3 regions of the Halomonas sp. HAL1 genome follow, and region 1 is predicted to be linked to each of the others. Evidence: predicted binding sites of a transcription regulator. Region 1 holds the regulator's gene; each other region holds the start of a gene.
The links. The regulator sigma-54, encoded in region 1, starts transcription at its own class of promoters, with help from an activator protein. The targets are predictions, from matches to a motif close to TGGCACNNNNNTTGCTNT.
Positions count from the first base shown of each region.

Region 2: a site for sigma-54 is predicted at 5,445-5,462, ahead of glnA (glutamate--ammonia ligase). Genes of this name have one in related genera too.
Region 3: a site for sigma-54 is predicted at 4,877-4,894, ahead of Q3Y66_RS18770 (P-II family nitrogen regulator). Genes of this name have one in related genera too.

Region 1 is NZ_CP130610.1:1,553,791-1,561,296, reverse strand. Features, by position in the region: gene Q3Y66_RS07340 (KpsF/GutQ family sugar-phosphate isomerase) at 45-1,031, shown strand; gene Q3Y66_RS07335 (HAD family hydrolase) at 1,095-1,637, shown strand; gene lptC (LPS export ABC transporter periplasmic protein LptC) at 1,638-2,207, shown strand; gene lptA (lipopolysaccharide transport periplasmic protein LptA) at 2,219-2,728, shown strand; gene lptB (LPS export ABC transporter ATP-binding protein) at 2,740-3,489, shown strand; gene Q3Y66_RS07315 (RNA polymerase factor sigma-54) at 3,613-5,028, shown strand; gene raiA (ribosome-associated translation inhibitor RaiA) at 5,127-5,435, shown strand; gene Q3Y66_RS07305 (PTS sugar transporter subunit IIA) at 5,440-5,910, shown strand; gene rapZ (RNase adapter RapZ) at 6,000-6,932, shown strand; gene Q3Y66_RS07295 (HPr family phosphocarrier protein) at 6,978-7,247, shown strand; gene pmbA (metalloprotease PmbA) at 7,251-7,506, opposite strand, start outside.
Region 2 is NZ_CP130610.1:195,041-202,546, reverse strand. Features, by position in the region: gene Q3Y66_RS00955 (YqiA/YcfP family alpha/beta fold hydrolase) at 1-75, shown strand, start outside; gene Q3Y66_RS00950 (DUF6435 family protein) at 162-329, shown strand; gene ntrC (nitrogen regulation protein NR(I)) at 438-1,865, opposite strand; gene glnL (nitrogen regulation protein NR(II)) at 1,858-2,919, opposite strand; gene Q3Y66_RS00935 (DUF4124 domain-containing protein) at 3,141-3,689, opposite strand; gene glnA (glutamate--ammonia ligase) at 3,817-5,223, opposite strand; gene Q3Y66_RS00925 (hypothetical protein) at 5,757-6,380, shown strand; gene Q3Y66_RS00920 (acyltransferase family protein) at 6,417-7,445, opposite strand.
Region 3 is NZ_CP130610.1:4,040,303-4,047,808, forward strand. Features, by position in the region: gene Q3Y66_RS18745 (methyl-accepting chemotaxis protein) at 1-620, shown strand, start outside; gene Q3Y66_RS18750 (LysR family transcriptional regulator) at 647-1,573, opposite strand; gene Q3Y66_RS18755 (ferredoxin--NADP reductase) at 1,753-2,529, shown strand; gene glnK (P-II family nitrogen regulator) at 2,612-2,950, opposite strand; gene Q3Y66_RS18765 (ammonium transporter) at 3,142-4,389, opposite strand; gene Q3Y66_RS18770 (P-II family nitrogen regulator) at 4,463-4,801, opposite strand; gene Q3Y66_RS18775 (accessory factor UbiK family protein) at 5,160-5,507, shown strand; gene Q3Y66_RS18780 (ABC transporter substrate-binding protein) at 6,080-6,979, shown strand; partial or broken gene Q3Y66_RS18785 (YifB family Mg chelatase-like AAA ATPase) at 7,094-7,506, shown strand, end outside.

The DNA of each region.
Region 1 (7,506 bases):
GTGGTTACTACTTTTTATATGTTCAAGGATTAAGAGAAAACGCTATGCGCCAGCCTCTCGCTCCACCCAGCCTACTACGCGAAAGTGCATTGCGTACGCTGCAAATTGAGCAGGCAGCCATTGGCGGCCTTCAAGCCAAACTAGACGAAAGTTTTGACCGTGCCTGCGAGCTAATTCTCGCCTGCCAAGGCCGCGTGGTGGTGACCGGCATGGGCAAGTCGGGGCATATCGCAGGTAAGCTGGCGGCCACACTTGCCAGCACAGGCACACCAGCTTTTTTCGTTCACCCTGGTGAAGCCAGCCACGGCGATTTAGGCATGATCACCCGTTCCGATGTGGTATTGGCGCTGTCTAACTCGGGTGAAACCGCCGAAGTCACTGCGCTCTTACCGCTGCTTAAACGCCTGGGTACGCCGCTAGTCAGTATGACAGGCCGCCCCAACTCCACGCTGGCTAAACACGCTGATGCGCACCTGAACAGCGGCGTAGAGCGTGAGGCATGCCCGCTCGACCTGGCCCCCACCAGCTCCACCACGGCGGCGCTCGCCCTGGGCGACGCTCTGGCTGTGGCGCTGCTGGAAGCGCGCGGCTTTACCGCTGAAGATTTTGCCCTTTCCCACCCTGGTGGCAGCTTAGGCAAACGCTTGCTGCTGCGCGTTAGAGATCTTATGCACGACGGTGAGCGACTGCCCCAAGTCCCCCTGGGAAGCCCGCTGCGCGACGCGTTATTGGAAATCACCCGTCAAGGGCTAGGCTTTACCTGCGTGGTAGATAGCGATGGCCGCCTGGCCGGGGTATACACTGACGGTGACCTTCGACGCACGCTCGACCAGTTTCACAACCTGCGCGATGTCATCGTTGACGATGTAATGACCCGGCCGGGCAAGTGCATCGGCCCCGATATCCTTGCGGCGGAAGCGGTACGCATCATGGAAGAGAGCCGCATTACGGCGCTAGCAGTGGTTGATGAACAACAGCGTCCTATCGGGGCGCTACATATGCATGACCTGCTTGCCAGCGGCGTTATTTAAGACAGCGGCGTCATTCAGCAATATTACCGACCCGCTTTACGAATTTATTGATAAGGAGGTTCTATGACCTTACCTAATGCGCTACTTGATCGACTCCGCCGCGTGCGCCTATTAGCGTTGGATGTTGACGGCGTACTGACCGACGGCCGCCTCTACTTCCAGGCTGACGGTATCGAAATCAAAGCATTTCATACTCAGGATGGTCATGGGCTGAAGCTTCTCAAGCGAGTGGGTATACATGTAGCGCTGGTGACGGGCCGCGACTCTCCCATGGTGAGCCAGCGCGCCGCATCACTGGGCATCGACCTGGTCCATCAAGGCTGTGAAGACAAGCTTGCCATCCTGCGCGGGCTTTGCCAGCGTCTCGATATAGAGTTAGAGCAGGTGGCCTACTGTGGTGACGACCTACCTGACTTGGCCGCTATTAAGCGTTGCGGCGTCGGCATTACCGTCCCTAATGCGCCCGATTACATGCATACCCACGCCGACTGGACCACGGAACGTCTAGGTGGCCACGGTGCCGTCCGCGAAATCTGCGATACGCTGCTTGAAGCTCAAGGGCACTGGAGCGCGGTGCTCGACACCTACCTGCACGGCCGCAATTAAATGGTTAAACGCTTTAAAGTACGCATCTGGTTAGCCGGACTGGTGATTGCCTTAGGGGCTTTATTGGTATGGCTTGACCCCCGCGGGCCTCAAGACATTAGCATCGATCCCGACGCGCAGGCTCAAGAGCCAGGCCACGTACTGGAAAATGCTGAAATCACCCTGTTCGGCGATAACGGCAACGTTATGCAGTCGCTAAAAACGCCGCGGCTTATTCATACGCCGCAGCGAAGCGAAACCTGGACGGAAGAACCTCAAGCGGTACTGTATGATAGTGAGAATCGTCAGTGGCTGGCTAGCGCCGAAGTAGGCACGCTCAACACTGTTACACAGGCCCTGCTGATGTCTGGCTCGGCCAGACTGATCGCCCCGGATGAAGGCTGGCAGCTTGATACCGAGCTATTGCATTATGATGGCCTTAATCAACATGCTTGGAGTGAAACACCGGTATTACTGCAGCAACCACCCCAGCAAATGAGCGCTTCACGTATGGACGCGTGGCTTAACACCAGCCAGGTCCGCCTAAATGATAATGTGCGCGGCACACACCCCCCGGCCACGCAACCTTAAGAGGAGCCGCCATGAAAGCCATTATTTATACAGCCCTTTTCTCCACCACTCTTTTTGCCCTCACGATGCCGTTATCGGCAATGGCCCAAACGTCACAACAAGCCCCTGTAGAAGTAGAAGCCGACCGCTTAGATCTGGACCAGCGGGCGGGCACCGCCGTTTACACCGGGGATGTAGATATTCGCCAAGGCGAAATGCAGTTGCGAGGCGAACGGGTAGAGATCGAACGCAACGAGGCTGGCGAACTATCGAAAGCGACATCCACCGGCGAACGCGCCTACCTGCGTCATCAAGTTGAAGGCCAAGATGGCCCCACTGAAGGCTGGGCGCGACGGATTATTTATCACGTCGCTGAGCGCCGCGTAGAGCTGATTGACCAAGCCGAGCTGATCCAGCTCGAGGATACGTTCACCGGCGGGCGCCTTGAGTATTTTATTGACCGTGAAGTGATTCAAGCACGCTCTGACGTTGACGGCAGCGAGCCCCAGCGCATACGTATGACCCTTCAGCCTGAACAATAGGGAGCCAAGCCTTGGCAACTACAGACACTGCGCCAATCAAAACCCTATATGCCCATCACTTGGCCAAAAGCTATAAGCGACGTCGAGTCGTTAAAGACATCAATTTAGAGATCTCCCAAGGCAGCATCGTGGGCTTACTGGGCCCTAACGGCGCGGGCAAAACCACCTCGTTTTATATGATTGTGGGGCTGGTGAAATCCGATGCTGGCAAAGTGGGTATCGACGATGTAGATCTAACCCGCGCCCCAATGCATGAACGCGCTGCGGCGGGTATCGGCTACCTTCCGCAAGAAGCGTCTATTTTTCGTAAATTATCGGTTGCCGATAATATTATGGCGATACTCGAAACACGCAAAGAACTCAGCCGTAGCGACCGCGAGCAGCGCCTGGAAGCGCTACTTGAAGATTTTCACATTACCCATATTCGCGACAACCTGGGCATGAGCCTTTCAGGCGGTGAACGCAGGCGTGTGGAGATTGCTCGCTCACTGGCGACAGAACCCGCATTCATTCTGCTGGACGAGCCCTTTGCTGGCGTAGACCCCATTTCGGTGGGCGAGATCAAAACCATTATTCGGGCATTAAAGCAGCGCCACATCGGCGTACTGATTACCGACCACAACGTTCGCGAAACCCTGGATATTTGTGATATCGCCTACATCGTGGGCGATGGTCAAATCATCGCCAGCGGCTCTCCAGCCTCGATACTCACTAACCAGAAAGTGAGGGAGGTTTATTTAGGCGCTGATTTCCGCCTCTAGCTTATTTTTCACTTCTAATTAGCGCTCTACAACAACTTTACTACCAATGGCATGCTTATTGCACTTGCACCTGAGACCTACTCGCACTAGGGTGGAGCATTCTGATTAACGAGTGGTTCTCAGATGGTCATGAAAGCTTCTCTTCAACTGCGCATGGGCACACAGCTGACCATGACACCTCAGCTGCAGCAGGCCATTGCCCTGTTACAGCTATCAACGCTGGACTTACGTCAAGAAATTCAGCAGGCCCTAGATGCCAACCCCATGCTGGAACAAGAGGATGAATTTGGCGAACAGGCTGTCAGCGAGCCCAAAGAGGAAGAGTGGTCAGAGAGCATTCCCACCGAGCTCTCGGTAGATAGTGACTGGTCTGATACCTACCAAGATATGGGCAGTCACGGTGGCACCAGCAGCGAAGGACCTGATTTTGAGCGCCAAGCGGCTGGCCAGAGTCTTCATGGGCACTTGCTGTGGCAGCTAGCCATGACTGATTTTGGCGCGCGAGAGCAACTTGTCGCAGAAAGTCTTATCGACGCGTTAGATGCTAATGGCTATTTAACTCAGCCGCTCAACGACATACGTGAAGGGCTTCGCGCTCAAGGTATCGACGGGCTTAGCCAGCGCGAAGTAGAAACCATTCTGCTTAAGCTTCAGCAATTTGAGCCAACAGGAATATTCGCCCGCGACCTGCGGGAGTGCCTGATGCTGCAGCTGGCCACTCTTCCCGATGATACGCCGTTGCTGGTTCCTGCCCGCCGCTTAGTACGGCAGTTTCTGGAAGCGCTCGGCAAAGATGACATGCGCTTACTAAAACGCCGCCTGGGACTCGATGATAACCAGCTGGCTGATGTCATTCTCCTCATTCGTAGCCTTGATCCACGCCCGGGCAGCGCCTATGGCGATACCGATGATAGTTATGTAACGCCCGACCTGGTCGTACGCCATGACCACGAAGGCTGGCACTTAGAGCTCAATCCTGAGGCATTGCCAAGGCTGCGCATTCAGCCCGACTACGCAAGCTTAATAAAGCGTGCGGATAAAAGTCAGGACAATCAGTTTTTAAAAGAACACTTGCAGGAAGCACGCTGGCTGATCAAGAGCCTCTCTAGCCGCAACGATACGCTACTGCGCGTTGGACGCGAGATTATCACCCGGCAAATTGGCTTTTTAGAACACGGCGAAGAAGCCATGAAGCCGCTCATATTGGCCGATATCGCCGAGGCCGTGGAAATGCACGAATCGACTATTTCCCGGGTAACCACTCAGAAATTTATTCATACGCCTCGCGGCGTATTTGAACTCAAATACTTTTTCTCAAGCCAAGTCAGCGGCCAGGATGGAGACAGCCATTCAAGCACCGCTATCCGCGCTCGGCTTAAGAAATTGGTTCAAGAGGAGCCGCCAGGCAAGCCGCTTTCTGATAGCCGCTTAGTCACGCTATTAGGAGAGGGGGGAATTCAAGTAGCGCGTCGAACGGTGGCTAAATACCGTGAAGCCATGGGCATTCCCTCCTCTAGCGAGCGACGTCGTTTGCGCTAGCACAAATCAACGTTTTAGGGAAACTCTCGACAAGGGCTTTGCAACGCGGCAAAAAGGGTTACAATCGAAGTACAGTCCGATGGATAAGGAGTACGTCAATGCAAGTTAATATCACTGGTCATCACGTAGAACTGACTGACGCCTTGCGTGACTATGTCAACGAAAAGCTTGAACGTGTAGAGCGCCATTACGACAACATAACCACGGTGCAAGTCACCTTATCTGTGGAGAAAGAGCGCCAGCAGGCCGCCTGTACACTGCACGCAGCAGGTGCTGATTTACATGCGGAAGCCCTAGACAGTGATATGTACGCCGCTATTGACGCATTAGCGGACAAAATTGATCGGCAACTCGTTAAACATAAGGAAAAAGCACAAGCTCGCGCCCAAGGCGCAGGCGTGCGTTAATTCAATGACGTTGGAAACCATACTCCCCCCGGAACGGGTTCTCTTTGACGTACCCGGGGGCAGCAAAAAAAGGGTGCTGGAATTTTTCAGCACCTTTATTGCCCAAAATATCCCCAGTCTGGACAGCCAAGAAGTGTTTAGCCGTTTAATTGGCCGTGAGCGCTTAGGCAGTACCGGGATTGGTAACGGCGTGGCTATTCCCCATGCGCGTAGTCCTCACTGCTCGGCCCCGATTGCTGGTTTTTTAAAACTCGCAGAAGCGATTGATTTTGATGCTATCGACGGCGACCCGGTGGATCTGGTGTTTGTATTGCTAGTTCCAGAAGAGGCTGATGACACACATCTCTCTCTGCTCGGCCAGGTAGCTACCATCATGAACGATGCGGATACGCGTCAGAAACTGCGTAAAGCAGGCAGCCAGCGCGAACTACTTGAGTTGCTTACCGCTAAAATTCGTGAGCAAACAACCTCCTGAAAGCCTAAACCTGCCAAGCGGTACTCAACGGCAGGTTGTTTTGCGCTCGCCACCCTTAACGCAGCTTGATCAAAGCAAAGAGAGACTCTATGCAACTTGTGATCATTAGCGGCCGCTCTGGGTCAGGTAAATCTATCGCCTTACAAGCGCTTGAAGATCTTGGCTACTATGCGATTGATAACCTCCCTGCCATGTTGCTGGGGTCGTTGGTGGACGAATTACGCGACCAGGGCGACCGCGCCCATTTGGCGGTCAGTATTGATGCCCGTAACTTGCCTGGCGCCCTGGCACGACTGCCCTCTTTATTAGAGGATTTGCGGCAACGTAAAATTGATTTTCAAGTGATCTATCTGACCACTGATGCGCGCATCTTACTTGAGCGTTACTCCGCAACACGGCGGCGGCACCCGCTGACGCGCGATAGCGAAATGACGCTTGAAGAGGCTATCAATAAAGAAGAAGAAACGCTGCTCGACATTCGTGATCTAGCCGATTTATTGATCGATACCTCGCGGCTATCAGTTCACGATTTGCGTCGTCGCATTACCGACCAAGTCGCCCATCAGCGGCGCGACAAGCTCACGCTGACGCTTGAGTCGTTTGGTTATAAGCGCGGTGTACCGTTGGATGCTGATTTGGTTTTCGACGTGCGCTGCCTGCCAAACCCATATTGGGACCCAACGCTACGCCAATTCACAGGCCGCGATGCGAACATAGTGGCCTTCTTAAGCGGTTATCCTATCGTAGACGCCATGACTAACGATATTCAGGCTTGGCTTGAGCGCTGGCTGCCCGCTTACCAAGATAGCCAGCGTAGCTACATGACTATCGCGATTGGCTGCACCGGTGGGCAACACCGCTCGGTCTATATGGTCGAACAGCTAGCAGAGCGATTAGTACACAGTATGGGCGAAATTCAATTACGTCATCGCGAGTTAGGCTTGCAGTACACATTAAATGAACAGCTAGCTGCTCCGCCCGCCAGCACATCCCAAACCGACGAGCAGCAAGCAACTTCTTAAGCGCTTCTATCCATTAATGACACCACTCGGCGAAAAGGAACCAGGGTGCCAGAAAGAATTCTCACACTTACCAATCAACGCGGCCTGCATGCACGCGCGGCGACCAAACTGGTAAAATGCGGCCAACAGTTCACGGCGACAATACGTGTTCAAAAACAGCAACAGGTCGCTGACGCCGCCAACATCATGTCACTGCTGATGCTCGCCGCCCCTTGCGGTACCGAGCTAACCATCAACGCTGAAGGCGATGACGCCGAACAGGCGCTTGATGCTATTCAAGCGCTGTTCGATGCTCGTTTTGAAGAAGATCAGTAGCTTTTAATCTCCCGCTACGGTCATGGCATCAATTAACCAACTACCCGTGTGAACACTGCCACGGGTATCGGTGTCATCGCCAATCCCCACTAACCCGGCAAACATCCGCTCCAGGTTCCCGGCGATCGTAAACTCCTCGATCGGGTACTGTACTTTTCCATCCTCTACCCAAAACCCTGCAGCGCCACGTGAGTAATCACCGGTCACGCCGTTAACGCCCTGCCCCATCAGCTCGGTTACCCAAATCCCCCGGCCCATC
Region 2 (7,506 bases), 1.4 Mb from region 1:
AGCCTCGACACCATTTTGGTCGATTTTGAGCGCTTTCTATGTCAATGCAGCGCGCACTCTCAGGACGACGCATAACCGCTGACCAAAACAAACATTCGACACAAGCAATCAAAACCTATACAAATGGTGTACACCAAAACCAGATAGTGAGGAGATTGCTTATGTTTGGCATGTTTAAGCGCGACCCCAAAAAGAAACTTCAGCAAAATTATGAGCGTAAACTGCAAGCCGCGATGGAAGCGTCTCGTAACGGCGATATGCGCGCCAATGCCACCCTTACTGAAGAAGCTGAGGCGATATTGGCTGAGATCAGACGCCTTGAGCAGTAACGACCGCTCAGCCTAGGGCACTGGCAAACGCGCCAATGCGCGCCTCACGACACACCATTACATCACTACATTAGCCGTCATGAACGTTTACTGACCGGTGCTTAGCCTCTACTCGTCAGCCAGTGCTGGCAGCAGCGTTTTTAATTTTCGGGTCAGCGTATTACGCCCCCAGCCAAGCAGTTCAGCGGCTTCACCTTTGCGTCCACCGGTATGCTTTAAAGCGGTTTCAATCAGAATCCGCTCAAAATCGGGTACCGCTTCTTCCAAAAGATGGGTATGGCCTTCGGCCAAGGCATGATCCGCCCAGTCGCGAAATGCAGTACGCCAATCTCCATGGGCACTACTTTCGGAAGCGCTTGGCGAGCGCAGTTCCGGCGGTAGATCTTCAACAAGGATTTCACGGCCCGACGCCATAACCGTCAGCCACCGGCAGATATTTTCCAACTGCCGCACGTTACCGGGCCACGGCAAGCGCGTTAGGTGGGCTTCCGCTTCACTGGTCAGCACTTTGATATCGGTAGTCAGCTCTTTCGCCGCTTCGGCCAGAAAGTGCCGGGTTAAACGCGGTATATCTTCGCGCCTTTCAGCTAGTTTCGGCAGGTGAATACGGATCACGTTCAGGCGGTGGAACAAATCCTCCCGGAAGCGGCCATCTTCGACCAATACTTCTAGATTTTGGTGCGTAGCGGCGATGATTCGCACGTCCACTTTGACCGGCGTATGCCCCCCGACGCGATAGAACTCACCATCCGCCAGCACGCGCAACAGCCGTGTTTGGGTTTCCGATGGCATATCGCCTATTTCATCTAAAAACAGCGTGCCGCCGTTGGACTGCTCAAACCGCCCTTGGCGCTGCTGCGCCGCGCCCGTAAAAGCACCCTTCTCATGGCCAAACAGCTCCGATTCGATCAAATCGCGAGGAATAGCCGCCATGTTCAACGCAATAAAGGGTTTACCGGCACGCGGGCTATGCTGATGTAGCGCCTGGGCAACGCGCTCTTTACCCGTCCCCGACTCCCCGTTGATTAACACCGTGATATGCGAGTGAGAAAGGCGGCCAATGGCGCGAAACACCTCCTGCATCGCAGGCGCTTCACCGATAATCTCAGCGTTTAAGCCTTCAGGCACGGCGACCGGGCGTTGGCGTTCACGGGCATGTGCCACGGCGCGGCGCACCAGTGCCAGGGCTTCATCAACGTCAAACGGTTTGGGCAAGTATTCAAACGCCCCGCCCTGATAGGAGGCGACGGCGCTGTCTAGGTCGGAGTGCGCGGTCATCACGATCACCGGTAGATCGGGGTGCGCCTCGCGTACTCTCGCCATTAAGTCCAGGCCGTCGATGCCTGGCATACGAATGTCGGTGACCAGCACGTCGGGAGGGCTTTCCAGTAAACGCGCAAGGGCTGTATCTGCACGCTCAATACACTCAACGTCGAGATCGGGCTGCGCCAAGGCGCGCTCCAGCACCCAGCGGATAGCGCGGTCGTCATCGACAATCACCACCCGCGCAACATCTGTACGTGTAGCCTCAGTCATGACGCTTCTCCGGTAAAATTATTACCAATGGAATCAGTAAACGAAATTCGGTATGTCCGGGTCGTGAGTCGCATTCGATCAATCCTTGATGTTGGTGCAAAATCGACTGGGCGATCGATAACCCAAGGCCGCTGCCTTCAGCGCGTCCTGATACCATCGGATAGAACAGCGTTTCCTGCAGCGTATCGGGGATGCCTGGGCCGTTATCAATCACCGAGACTTCACTGACTAAACGGTGGCGTTCCGCTCCGAGGGTAAACTGACGCCGGGCGCGGGTGCGCAGTATTAAGGTAGGTTCAGGGGTTTGCGCATCGCTCATGGCTTGCACGGCGTTACGTGCAACGTTGAGGACCGCTTGAATCATCTGCGATTCATCGCCGGAAAGGTCGGGCAAACTGGGGTCATAATCGCGGCTAATAACAACGCTGGGATGCTCGGCAATTAACAGCGCGCGTACACGCTCCAACACCCGGTGAATATTGACCGGCTCATGCTTAAGCACACGGTTAGGGCCCAGCATGGAGTCGACCAAGTCGCGCAGCCGATCCACCTCTTCCACAATGATATGGGTATATTCGCGCAGCGCCGGATCGTCTAAATCCCGTTCTAACAGCTGTGCAGCACCACGAATCCCACCGAGTGGGTTTTTCACTTCGTGAGCAAGCCCACGGGCCAATATCTTGATGGTTTCTTGGCGAGTGGTCAGCGCCTCTTCACGCGAGATCTGCATTAACCGATCCCGCGGCTCCACTTCTAACAGTAACTCGTCGTCCGATAGCGGCGTCACGGTGTAGTCGACCGTCAGCGGCTCACTGTTCAGCGGCGTAATACGCGCTTCTCGCTGGGTGTAAGGATGAAACGCATCCCGCGCTTTAGCCAATACCTCATCGATGCTGTCAACACCGCCCAGAAGCGTATCTAGGCTGATGCCGTGAACGCGGCTTAAGCTAACCGCTAGTAAGGCTTCAGCGGCAGGGTTCATCCAGCGCACACGCAGCTCGCCGTCCAGCAGCAGTACCGCCGTGGTGAGATGTTCAAGCAAACGCTGATGCATGGTGGTGTCCTGAGAAATTACGTCTTCCATCGCCGTTGCAGACCTACAGGTGGATAATCAATGAGGGAACTGCAAAAAGCGCGCCAATTATGCATTTATGCCTAGTTGCACGGCTTGCGGGCATAGCCATAAAAGAAGATGGATCGTTTTAGCGCAATCACCGCGCCAAATGCCTCCATAACCGCACCAATTTAGTGCATTCGAGATTTCAACCACCCGGCCTAAGGCACCGTAATGGTCACCGCGGGCGTACGGTGCTGTAAACGCTGACTACTATCCAATAGCTCTGCTTGAAGCTCGTGCTGCCCCGCAGGAAGCCCTGTTAACCAGAAAACATCACTGTGCAGCGCGGTCTGGCTAATCTCTCCATTCACTATCAGCCGCACTTGGTGGTCATCGCGTAGCGGAGGCGCAATGGCCACTTCCACCGCGGTGCTTCGCTCCGGCAGCCGTGCGCCTTGCTGGGGCAGCGCAATCGAAAAGTGGTCATAAGGCATAAAAGGCTGCCCTGGCTTGCCACGTGGGCGCCCAGTAGCGGGCGTGGCCACCCTGGCCGTAGCCGCGCTTAACCCAGGCGGCAGGCTTGGTAACGGTGCCAATTCCAACGCCTCCCCGCCGCGGCCAGGGTTATCGGTAAACGTAACATTGCCGTGCTCATCAATGACCCTGAAAACCGTTTGCCCGAAAGCCGCACCTGAAATGATGGCCGCCCCGATGCCCAGTGCAGCGACCATCAAGAAGCTAATCGCGCACGTGGTTAGCTTACCCATACTGCTCCTCACACTTGTCACAACCTCAATAACGACAAAACCCCGCCGAAGCGGGGTTTTGATACTATTTTTATCAACTGTTACCACCGCGAGGGTGATGGTAACAGCTAGGTGCTAAAAGCGCTGATTAGCAGCTGTAGTACATATCAAACTCGATGGGATGCGTCGTCATACGGATACGCTCCACTTCTTCCATCTTGAGCTCGATGTAGGCATCGATCATTTCGTCGGTGAACACGCCACCTTCGGTCAGGAACGCACGGTCTGCGTCGAGAGCTTCCAGTGCTTGATCCAGGCTGTGTGCTACGGTCGGTACTAACTTGCCTTCTTCTGGCGGCAGGTCGTACAGGTTTTTATCCATAGCATCGCCAGGATGAATCTTGTTCTTGATACCGTCGATACCCGCCATCAACATGGCAGAGAATGCCAGGTACGGGTTGGCAGTCGGATCAGGGAAGCGAGCCTCAACACGCTTGCCTTTCGGGCTAGCGGTGTAAGGAATACGGATAGAGGCAGAACGGTTACGAGCACTGTAGGCCAGCATTACCGGCGCTTCAAAGCCAGGTACCAGACGCTTGTACGAGTTGGTAGAAGCGTTAGTAAAGGCGTTTAGGGCACGGGCATGCTTGATGATGCCGCCGATGTAGAAAAGCGCCATTTCAGACAGGCCAGCGTACTCGTCACCGGCGAACTGGTTCTCACCACCCTTCCAGAACGACTGGTGAACGTGCATACCAGAACCGTTGTCGCCTACCAGCGGCTTCGGCATAAAGGTCGCCGTTTTGCCATACGCGTGCGCCACATTGTGGATCACGTACTTCATTTCCTGAACTTCGTCAGCTTTTTTCACCAGCGTGTTGAATTTAACGCCGATTTCGTTCTGACCCGCGTTGGCAACTTCGTGGTGGTGAACCTCGACAGTCTGGCCAATCGCTTCCAGGGTGTTACACATCGCGCCACGAATATCGTGGAAGCTATCAACCGGGGGAACCGGGAAGTAGCCGCCTTTAACGCGCGGGCGGTGGCCCAGGTTGCCGCCTTCTACTTGGCTATTGGTCGCCCATGCGCCTTCATCGGAGGTGATTTTGTACATGGAGCCCTGAATGTCAGACTTCCAATGTACTTCGTCAAAGATAAAGAATTCAGGCTCAGGACCGAAAAACGCGGTGTCGCCCAGGCCAGTAGACTCTAGATAAGCTTCAGCGCGCTTAGCGATGGAGCGCGGATCACGATCGTAGCCCTGCATAGTGGCCGGCTCGATGATGTCGCAGCGCAGAACCAGCGTCGCATCTTCGGTGAAGGGGTCGAGATAGCCAGTGCCATCTTCCGGGCGCAGAATCATGTCGGATTCGTTGATGCCCTTCCAGCCTTCGATAGAAGAGCCATCAAACATCTGGCCATTCTCAAAGAATTCTTCGTTCACATCGCGAGCAGGCACAGTAACGTGCTGTTCTTTACCGCGAGTGTCGGTGAAACGCAGATCTACCCACTTAACATCATGTTCTTCAATTAGCGCGAGAGTCTTGGCTGACATAGAGTCCTCCGGTATGAGCGTGGCTTAAAGCTAACGACTGTAAGCTACCGATAAATGTGTTGTTCGACAAAATACGCGCTAAACCGCACGTTTGTCATTCTTGTTCGCTCAACGTTTGCCTGACATTAGTGAACAAATCGCTCAGCGAGCATTTCAAACCGGCTATCGTTTTAGCACGTCGTAGGACTTATGCCTACGGCCCGCTAGCCGCTTGCAAATATAATGCAGAGAGCATGCCAACTCTGCACCAATATGGCATAGAAAAACAGCAACCAATTGTTTTATAACTGTTAAAAAGTGGATCAGGATGCCTCTTGATGACGCAAAGCGGCTAAATACAGGTTCGGAAGCTGTTTAAGAAAGCCATGGCGCACCAATACAGAGCAAAAATAATGTCTTACGCGCCAATTAAGTGCATTAATAATAATGACCCCTCTTTTTTGGCTCGCAAGTTTTTTTACTTGCTACGCAAATAAGCCAGCTACTACAATAAATTACAATTTGATAGATTTGCTCACAATCGGAGTCGGCAAATGGGATCGGTTTGCTTTATCGTTGATGCCATGGTGACGGGTAACATGTTGCCACGCCACTTAAAATCCATACGTGATTCTGGCGTAGCCGACCACTTGCTGCCCATTTTGGTAACGAGCACGCAAGCCCATGCGCGTCTCAGCTCGATTGAGCAGCGTTACCACACTCATTGTTTGATCACCCCCAAGCTACCACTAGGCGCACGCCTCAATAAAGCAGCCTTTGCCAGCCAAGCTGAGTGGTTAATTATTGCACTGCAGAAACAGCCACTGCCTGCCAGCCTATGGGGCTCACTCTACCCGCAATTAAACACCTACAGCCTTGATGCCTTAATTGTTGGCCTTGCTCAGCCGTCATTGTCCAAACGCATCCTGCGCCGCTTATTGGCAAGCACGCTGCTGTTACCGCCCTACATAGCCGTCAGGCGGGTCTGGCTTGAGCGCCTGGGTGGATTTGATCCCGAGCTGGATGACGGCAGCGCGATTGACGATTTTTTACAGCGCTTGCATGACTGCCCCACTCGCCTAAAAACGTACAGCGGCCGCTTGCTTAGCCAAGCGGATGAACACACGCCCGCCATACTGCCTAACGACCCGGATCTCGCTTACACATCGAAGCGGTAAGCCGTGCCTTTCGACTTATGCACTAACGTTTTCCCATTAACGTACCTTCAAGCGCTTGCCGAACAGCATCGCTCCCAGCGTGGTGGTATTCGCCAATTTATTAAGGGCCACCGACCCGACGAGCCCCACGACGATGAGTACCAGCGCATACACGCCAATCGGCAACGAAAAAGGCTCAATCACCAGATCGGCAAGCACAAAGAACATGGGGTGGGCCAAGTAAATCCCAAACGAATACGCATTGATGTGGCGTACCCACAACGGCGCCTGGCGCCCAGCCAAATAACGCATGGCACAAAGCGTAAACAGCACGAAGAACGGAATCACCCACACCTCTTTGGATGAAAACGCCAGCCACCCCGCAAACGTCGCCGCTATAATTAGCGCCACCAACAGCACCAACCACGCTGGGTGCGCCAATTGCTGCATCCAGGTGGGCCGCTCAGTAAGGACGCCCTCTGGGGCTAGCGGGTAATAGCGCACTAGCACCAGCGCCAGGAAAAACACATAGATCCACCCCAACGGGGCGATCCACAGCAGGTAGCCGGGCAAATCAACATCAAACCAATAAGCCAGCCCCCAATACGCCATGCTGATAACGCAGGCACCCCACAGCCATGGCACCGGATTCAAGCGCCACAGCTGCCAGCGGGTAAACAGCCAATAAGCCACGTAAAACTGCATCGCAATGATCAAAAAATAGCCATGCCAGCCCGCATAAACGTAATACTCGATAGCATTAGCCACGAACCCCACCGGCTCATCCGACGCCTGTTGGCTTAACCACTCAGCGGTGGAATAAATAAAGCCATACACAAAGTACGGCACCATCACATACTTTACACGCTGAGTAAGAAACCCCTCCGGCACGGATTTATCGTAGCGAACAGCAAACACAAAGACCGATATAAACAAAAAGATTGGCGTACCCAGCACCAGCGGCAGGCGCATTAAATCAGTGGCGACATTATCAAGGCGCTGATTGACGTGATCTAATAAATGAAACAAAAAAACGGCTATACAGCCGTAAGCGCGCAACCAATAGATCTCTTCAACTTTTCGCATTGGGCCTCCCGCCGCTACATACGCCTAACCTGCTATTCTGCATTACTACTTTGTGTAACTA
Region 3 (7,506 bases), 1.8 Mb from region 1:
CGTTAGACGCATCTGAAGTAGCGAACCGCGGTGGTGACGTAGTGGGCCAGGTTGTTTCTACCATGGACGAGATTTCAGCTTCATCGACGCGAATCAGCGAGATTGTTACGTTGATGGATGGCATCGCCTTCCAGACCAACCTACTGGCATTGAATGCCTCTGTAGAGGCTGCACGCGCTGGTGAGCATGGCCGTGGGTTTGCAGTGGTAGCCGATGAAGTACGTAAACTGGCTCAGCGCAGCAGTGATGCCTCCAGTGAGATCAAAACGCTCATTGATACTTCTCACCAAACTGTTACCAACGGTACTCAGTTGGTTAAAAACGCGGGCTCTACCATGCAAGAGATTGTCGTTAGCATCACTCGTGTAACCGATGTATTGAGCGAAATTACCGCCGCTACGCGTGAGCAAAGTGATGGCATCAACCAAGTCAATATTGCCGTGTCCGAACTTGATCGAATGACGCAACAGAATGCCGCCATGGTGGAAGAATCCACCACTGCAGCTGAGCAGCTAAAAGATCAGTCACTACGCTTGGCAGATGCAGTGGGTGGATTCAAACTCTCAGAATCAGCATCTGCTCCGTTATCATTAAGCAACGCCAGGGCCTATGCCACCTAATCTCAAGAGCAAAGTGAGCGGGGATTTTACGGAATCGGCGGCAGCGCAATATCGTCGCTGCGTTTAGCCCCGGCAGTCATTTCACGGCATAGCCGCAAGAACTCGCGCACACCGGTGGTGAGGTACTTGTGGCGGTGCCAGATAAAGGTGAATTGACGCTTTAGATCCAACTCCGGCGTGGGCAGCGGCACCAAGCTGCCGCGCCGGAAGGCATCGCGCAGGGCTAGACGTGAGACACAGCCAATGCCCAGCCCTGATTCCACGGCGCGCTTGATGCCTTCGGTGTGTTCCAGCTCCAACAAGGTGTTAAACCGACTGCGGCGGTGTCGCGCAGCGTGCTCCAGCGTCATACGGGTGCCGGAGCCCTCTTCGCGCATAATCCAGTCCTCACGCAGTAGCTGTTCAAGCTCAAGATGCTCACGGCCTGCCAGTGGGTGACGCGGCGAGCAGAACACGCATAGCTCGTCTTCGACCCACGGCTGGCTAATGATCATCTCATCGTCGCACTGCCCCTCAATCAGTCCTAAATCCAACGAATGCTGGCGAACCCCTTCGATAATATGGCGCGTATTGCGCACTGCCAGGCGTACACGGCTGCCAGGGTGGCGCTGCATAAAATCGCTGATAAGCAGCGTGGCTAGATAGTTGCCAATGGTTAGCGTGGCGCCTACCTCCAGCGACCCAACCCCCTGCTGGCCGCGCAGGAGTTCTTCTATCTCTTCCCCCCGATCGAGCAGCGCCACCGCTTTGGGCAACAGTTGAAAGCCCAGTGCGTTGAGCTTTAAGCGCTTGCCGATGCGATCGAGCAGCTGGCAATCGAACTGCCGCTCCAGCTCGGCAAGCGCGGTACTGGTCGCTGACTGAGACATGGAGAGCGCCCGCGCCGCATGGGAGACGCTCTCATGCTGAGCGACCGCTACAAAGACTTCCAACTGCCGCAAGGTGTAGTGCATAGCGTCTGACCTGTATTTGATCTATATCTATTTTTCAGATAAGTGTTATCAATATAATTCGCTTAACAGATATACCACCCTTTGCTTAGACTTGTTGGCAACTTATTAAATCATTTTTATTCTTTTTAAGAATATGATCGATGCGGTGTAACGCCAGCATCGACTAATGGAGAACCGGCATGAGTAAGTTTGCTCTGGAAGAAGTGCTTAGCGTTCATCACTGGAACGATACCCTGTTCAGCTTTCGCACCACACGCGAGCGCAGCCTGCGTTTCAAAACCGGTCAGTTTGTGATGATTGGTCTGGAAGTGAATGGCAAGCCGCTAATGCGCGCTTACTCGATTGCCAGCCCCAACTATGAAGACCACCTTGAGTTCTTCAGCATCAAAGTGCCCGACGGCCCGCTGACCTCACGCCTACAGCACTTGAAAGTGGGCGATCAGATCATGGTCAGCCGCAAGCCAACCGGCACGCTGGTCACCGATGATCTACTGCCCGGTCGTAACCTCTACATGCTTTCGACTGGTACTGGTCTGGCGCCGTTCATGAGCTTGATCCAAGACCCAGACGTTTACGAACGCTACGAGAAAATCGTGCTGGTACACGGTGTCCGCGAGGTCTCTGAACTGGCTTACGCCGACTTCATCACCAAAGAGCTGCCTGCGCACGAGTATCTGGGTGAAGATATCACTGAAAAGCTGGTCTACTACCCCACCGTTACCCGTGAAGAGTTCCACACCATGGGCCGCCTGACCGACCATATCCGTACCGGTAAGCTGTTCGAAGATACCGGATTGCCGCCCATCGATCCGCGTCAGGATCGTGCCATGATCTGCGGTAGCCCCGCCATGCTAGACGATACCAGCGCACTGCTTGATGAGCTGGGTCTAAATATCTCGCCGCGCATGGGCGAGCCGGGCGACTACGTGATTGAACGCGCTTTCGTCGAAAAGTAAGTTAACCACTAGCCATTAAAAACCCCCGCTACTCGGTTTGAGGATATAAACCGGCTAGCGGGGGTTTTGTATGCTGGCGTCTTTAAACGGCGTCTTTACCGGTTTCACCGGTACGGATACGTATCACCTGCTCTAACGGCATAACAAAGATTTTACCGTCGCCGATTTTACCCGTGTTAGCGACTTGGGTGATGGCATCAATCACCTGCTCGGCCATATCGTCGTCCACGGCGACTTCCAGCTTCACCTTGGGCAGGAAGTCCACCACATACTCAGCGCCACGATACAGCTCGGTGTGCCCTTTCTGGCGCCCAAAGCCCTTCACTTCTGTCACCGTAATACCCTGCACGCCGATATCGGAGAGCGATTCGCGCACATCATCGAGCTTGAACGGCTTGATAATAGCTGTGATCAATTTCATTACCATATCCTCTAACTGGGTGGCCGTAATGGGGTCGGGTTGCACGGCTGCTGGTAAGGCAACCGATAACCGCTAACCACCAGCATACACCGCTATCGGCAGAGAATAAAAAAGCCTCCCACTTTAGGGGAGGCTATAAGGAGCACACCAGCTCACTAGGTCAGCATTAAATTATTTCTTAATACCGCTGTTTATTTCTTAATACCAAACTCTGGGTAGGCTTCGAGACCGCACTCAGCGATATCAACGCCTTCATACTCTTCTTCTTCGCTAACCCGGATACCCATGATGGCTTTCAGGATCACCCATACCACCAGGCTTGCCAGGAAAACCCAGCCGAAGATACCGGCGATACCGATAATCTGGGCACCAAAAGACGCACCGTCGTTATTCAGCGGCACCGCCAACACACCCCAGATACCGACAACACCGTGAACCGAGATCGCGCCGACCGGATCATCCAGTTTCACTTTATCAAGGGTGACGATGGCAGCGACCACAATGATGCCGCCAATCGCGCCGATAATAGTGGCGCCCAGTGCGGTCGGAGAGAGCGGATCAGCGGTGATTGCCACCAGGCCCGCCAGCGCACCGTTCAGTGCCATGGTCAAGTCCGCTTTACGGAACCACAGTTTGGCCAGAATCAGTGCCGCAATCACACCACCTGCCGCAGCAGCATTGGTATTAACAAACACTTGCGCCACGTTATTCGCAGAATCGACGGCCGCCAGCTTGAGCTCGGAACCACCGTTAAAGCCGAACCAGCCCATCCACAGAATGAAGGTACCCAGCGTTGCCAGCGGCATGTTGGCACCGGGAATCGCGTGGATAGAACCATCTTTGCCATATTTGCCTTTACGCGGCCCGAGCACGATGACACCAGCGAGGGCTGCAGCTGCACCGGCAAGGTGCACAATGCCTGAGCCTGCATAGTCAGAGTAGCCAACTTCAGACAACCAGCCGCCACCCCACGTCCAGTAGCCAGACACCGGATAGATAAACGCGGTCATTACCACTGCAAAGGCCAGGAATGCCCACAGCTTCATACGCTCGGCCACGGCACCCGACACAATCGACATGGCGGTGGCGACAAAGACTACCTGGAAGAAGAAGTCAGAACGCATGGAGTAGTAGGGGGCGTCATCGCCGCCTGCGGTCACCGCATCAACGCTGTTTTCAGCGCCAATCAGGAAACCCAGGTTAGGTAGGAAGCCGCCAGCGCTGCTGGAGTACATGATGTAGTAGCCCACCAACAGGTACATGGTGCAGGCAATCGCAAACAGCGCGATATTTTTGGTCAGAATTTCAGCGGTATTTTTGGAGCGTACCAGGCCCGCTTCCAACATGGAGAAGCCTGCGGCCATCCACATCACCAGCACGCCGCAAATTAGAAAGTAGAACGTATCGAGCGCGTAGCTCAAATCAGCTAACTCATTCATGAGGTGTTCCCCGTTATTCTATGAGAAGTTATACGCAAAAGACGGCTCTGCAGCCCTGTTCGCGTGGCGTCCGTTATACGGCGTCAGCGCCGCGCTCACCGGTGCGGATACGAATCACGTCTTCCAGTGGCGTAACAAACACCTTGCCGTCACCGATTTTTCCGCTGTTGGCTGCGCTGCAGATGGCATCCAGCACGCTTTCTAAACGTGCATCGTCAACGGCCACTTCCACTTTTACCTTGGGCAGAAAATCGACAACGTATTCGGCGCCACGGTACAGCTCGGTATGCCCTTTCTGACGGCCAAACCCTTTAACTTCAGTAACGGTGATGCCCTGAACCCCGTTGTCGGCTAGTGCCTCACGAACATCGTCGAGCTTGAATGGCTTGATGATAGCGGTGATGAGTTTCATCCCGGATCTCCCCTGCTGGATAAGTCCTGCTAGATTGGTAGCGGCACAGCCGCCAGAATAAGCACCTGAACCGTTAATGCGCATACCGTGCCAGCTGACTTTTTTTACTTATAAGTCAGCTAATTAGACAACAAGGAAAGTCTTTCAAAGCGCTTAATCTCGTCAAATCCATCGTCACACCACGGCTATTGCACCAAAAAAAGGCGTAAGCAAATGTTGCCTGCTCCATTTCGATGCAAGCCACCCGCTGAGCAGTTAATCCATTCGACGCATGCGAATTCGTCAACTGTTGCGTATCCTTACGGGTAAGCCGTTTTTATATATGTTCATTTAGTGAGTTATTAAGGAGAGAGCAGCTATGGCGCCTCAAGACCGCATCAGCCGACTGGCCCAGCAGATTGGCGACCGTTTACAGAACGCCTCTCAGGCACCGGAAGATATACAAAAAGGCGTACAGCAAGTCGTGCGTGGCGCCTTCGACCGCCTAGAGCTTGTTTCCAGGGAAGATTTCGATATTTTGATGGACGTACTGCAGCGCACGCGTTCGCGGGTAGAGGCGTTAGAGCGCCAAGTGGCTAACCTTGAAGCAGCCGTTGAAGCCTCCACAGCGCCAACCACCACGCCAGTAGAAGCAGAAGTACCACCAGTGCCTACCCCAGAGCCAGACAGTGACAGCAATGAAGACGAAAAACCGACCAAACGGTAAACCCATTTACTGCTCAGTCATTTAGTTAACGGTTATCGGCAATAGCGTGACATCACCTATTGCCGACGTCTGCCGTCATGATGGTCGCCTTGCTCTATCATGTCCTCTCAGCCCTCCCTATCTCCATAAATACGAATCAATATCATTGACATTTTATCTGTCAATATTATCTTCCTGGGCTAGCAGTTATCTTCAAGCGCCATTAGTTCTTTGATAGTGGAACCCTTGAGAAAGGCGACCTGGTACAAACAAGTCGCGTGCAAGCACCAAGATAGGTCAAACCGGTGCCGACATCGCTGTGGGGTGGCCGTTGCCAGCGCAGACTTTTTCATTTTGAAGAGTCGTCTTGCCTACTGATGCGCCAATTTGATGCATATCATTGAAAACGATAGCGCATGACCTATGAAAACACTCGCGACTCACCCGCCTGTAAACCAAACACAGCAGACCCTGACGTCGCAGTCGCTGGAACAATTGGGATTGCGCCTCGGCATCACCTGCACCTATGTTTGCAAACAATAAATATTATCGTTTAAATACAGCACTTATTTTTCGGATGGCCTCTCATCACCATGCGCCACACCACCGCGCTCTCAAGACTCACACGCTGCGGGCTGTTCGCCGTTTGTCTAATGGCCTTTTCGACTGCCCAGGCTCAGTGGGCAACGGTTGACTGGACGATAGCCGAAACCTTGCTGGCGATTGACGCGCCTGTCAGTAGCGTCGCCCAGCAGAGTGACTACCACCAGTGGGTGGGTGAGCCTCGCATACCCGAGAGTGCCACCGATATGGGGCTACGTACCCAGCCCAACTTTGAGCTGCTGGCACAAGTGCCACCAGAACAGACGCTTATTTCACCCATGTTTGCGGGTTTGACGCCACGCCTGGAGCGAATCGCGCCGGTCACTTCGTTCGCGCTCTACTCCCCCGGCACCGACACCTGGGAAGAGATGCAAACCCTCACTCGCCAGCTAGGCGAGTTAACCGAGCACCAGCCCCAAGCAGAAGAGCTAATTAACGACACCCAAGCCTTGATGGCTAGCCTGCGCAAATCACGCCCCCTCTCACAGTCAGAAATCGCGCCGCTGCTCATGATTCAGTTTATGGATGCCCGCCACGTGCGAGTGTTTGGGGACAACAGCTTGTACAACGCCGTGCTGGAGCAGCTCGACCTCCCCAATGCCTGGGATCAAACCACCAATGCCTGGGGATTTGCGCTGGTAGGGGTTGAGGCGTTGGCGCGTTACCCCGAGGCAACGCTGGTGATCATCGACCCGTTGCCTGCCGGAGTTGAAGAGCAGCTTTCCAAAAGCGGTCTGTGGCAGCATCTTCCCAGCGTCAAAAACGACAGGATAGTTCGCCTGCCGCCGGTATGGAGCTTCGGCGCGCTTCCCTCCGCCCAGCGGTTTGCTCGCGAACTGACTACGGCGCTAGATGCATCGGCTGTGGTGAACGCCCCCTCTACTGATTAGCAAGCCATGAGGCTACCAAAGCGTTCTTAATTACGTTAGTTTAAATACTTAAGATAATGTAGGTTTCGCCAAGCATTAGCTTAAGTCCGTACGAAAAATCAGCGAGGGAATGCAATGACGCTAGCCATTGTCGCCACGCGCGCAGGCGTAGGTTTGGACGCACCCGCGGTGCATGTTGAAGTGCATCTGGCTAATGGCTTACCGGGCCTGACGTTAGTGGGCTTACCCGAAACCGCCGTCAAAGAGAGCCGTGAACGGGTGCGCAGTGCATTGGTCAATGCGGGCTTTGATTTCCCTAATACGCGACGCATCACGTTAAACCTCGCCCCCGCTGATCTTCCCAAAGAGGGTGGCCGCTTTGATCTACCTATTGCATTAGGCATTTTGGCCGCCTCTGGGCAAATTCCGGTGGAAGCATTGGAAGGCATGGAGTGTGCCGGCGAGTTGGCCCTAGATGGCAAACTGCGCGCAGTACCGGGAATCCTACCCTTTGCCCTGGCTACGCGACGGGCGAAAAAAGCGCTGAT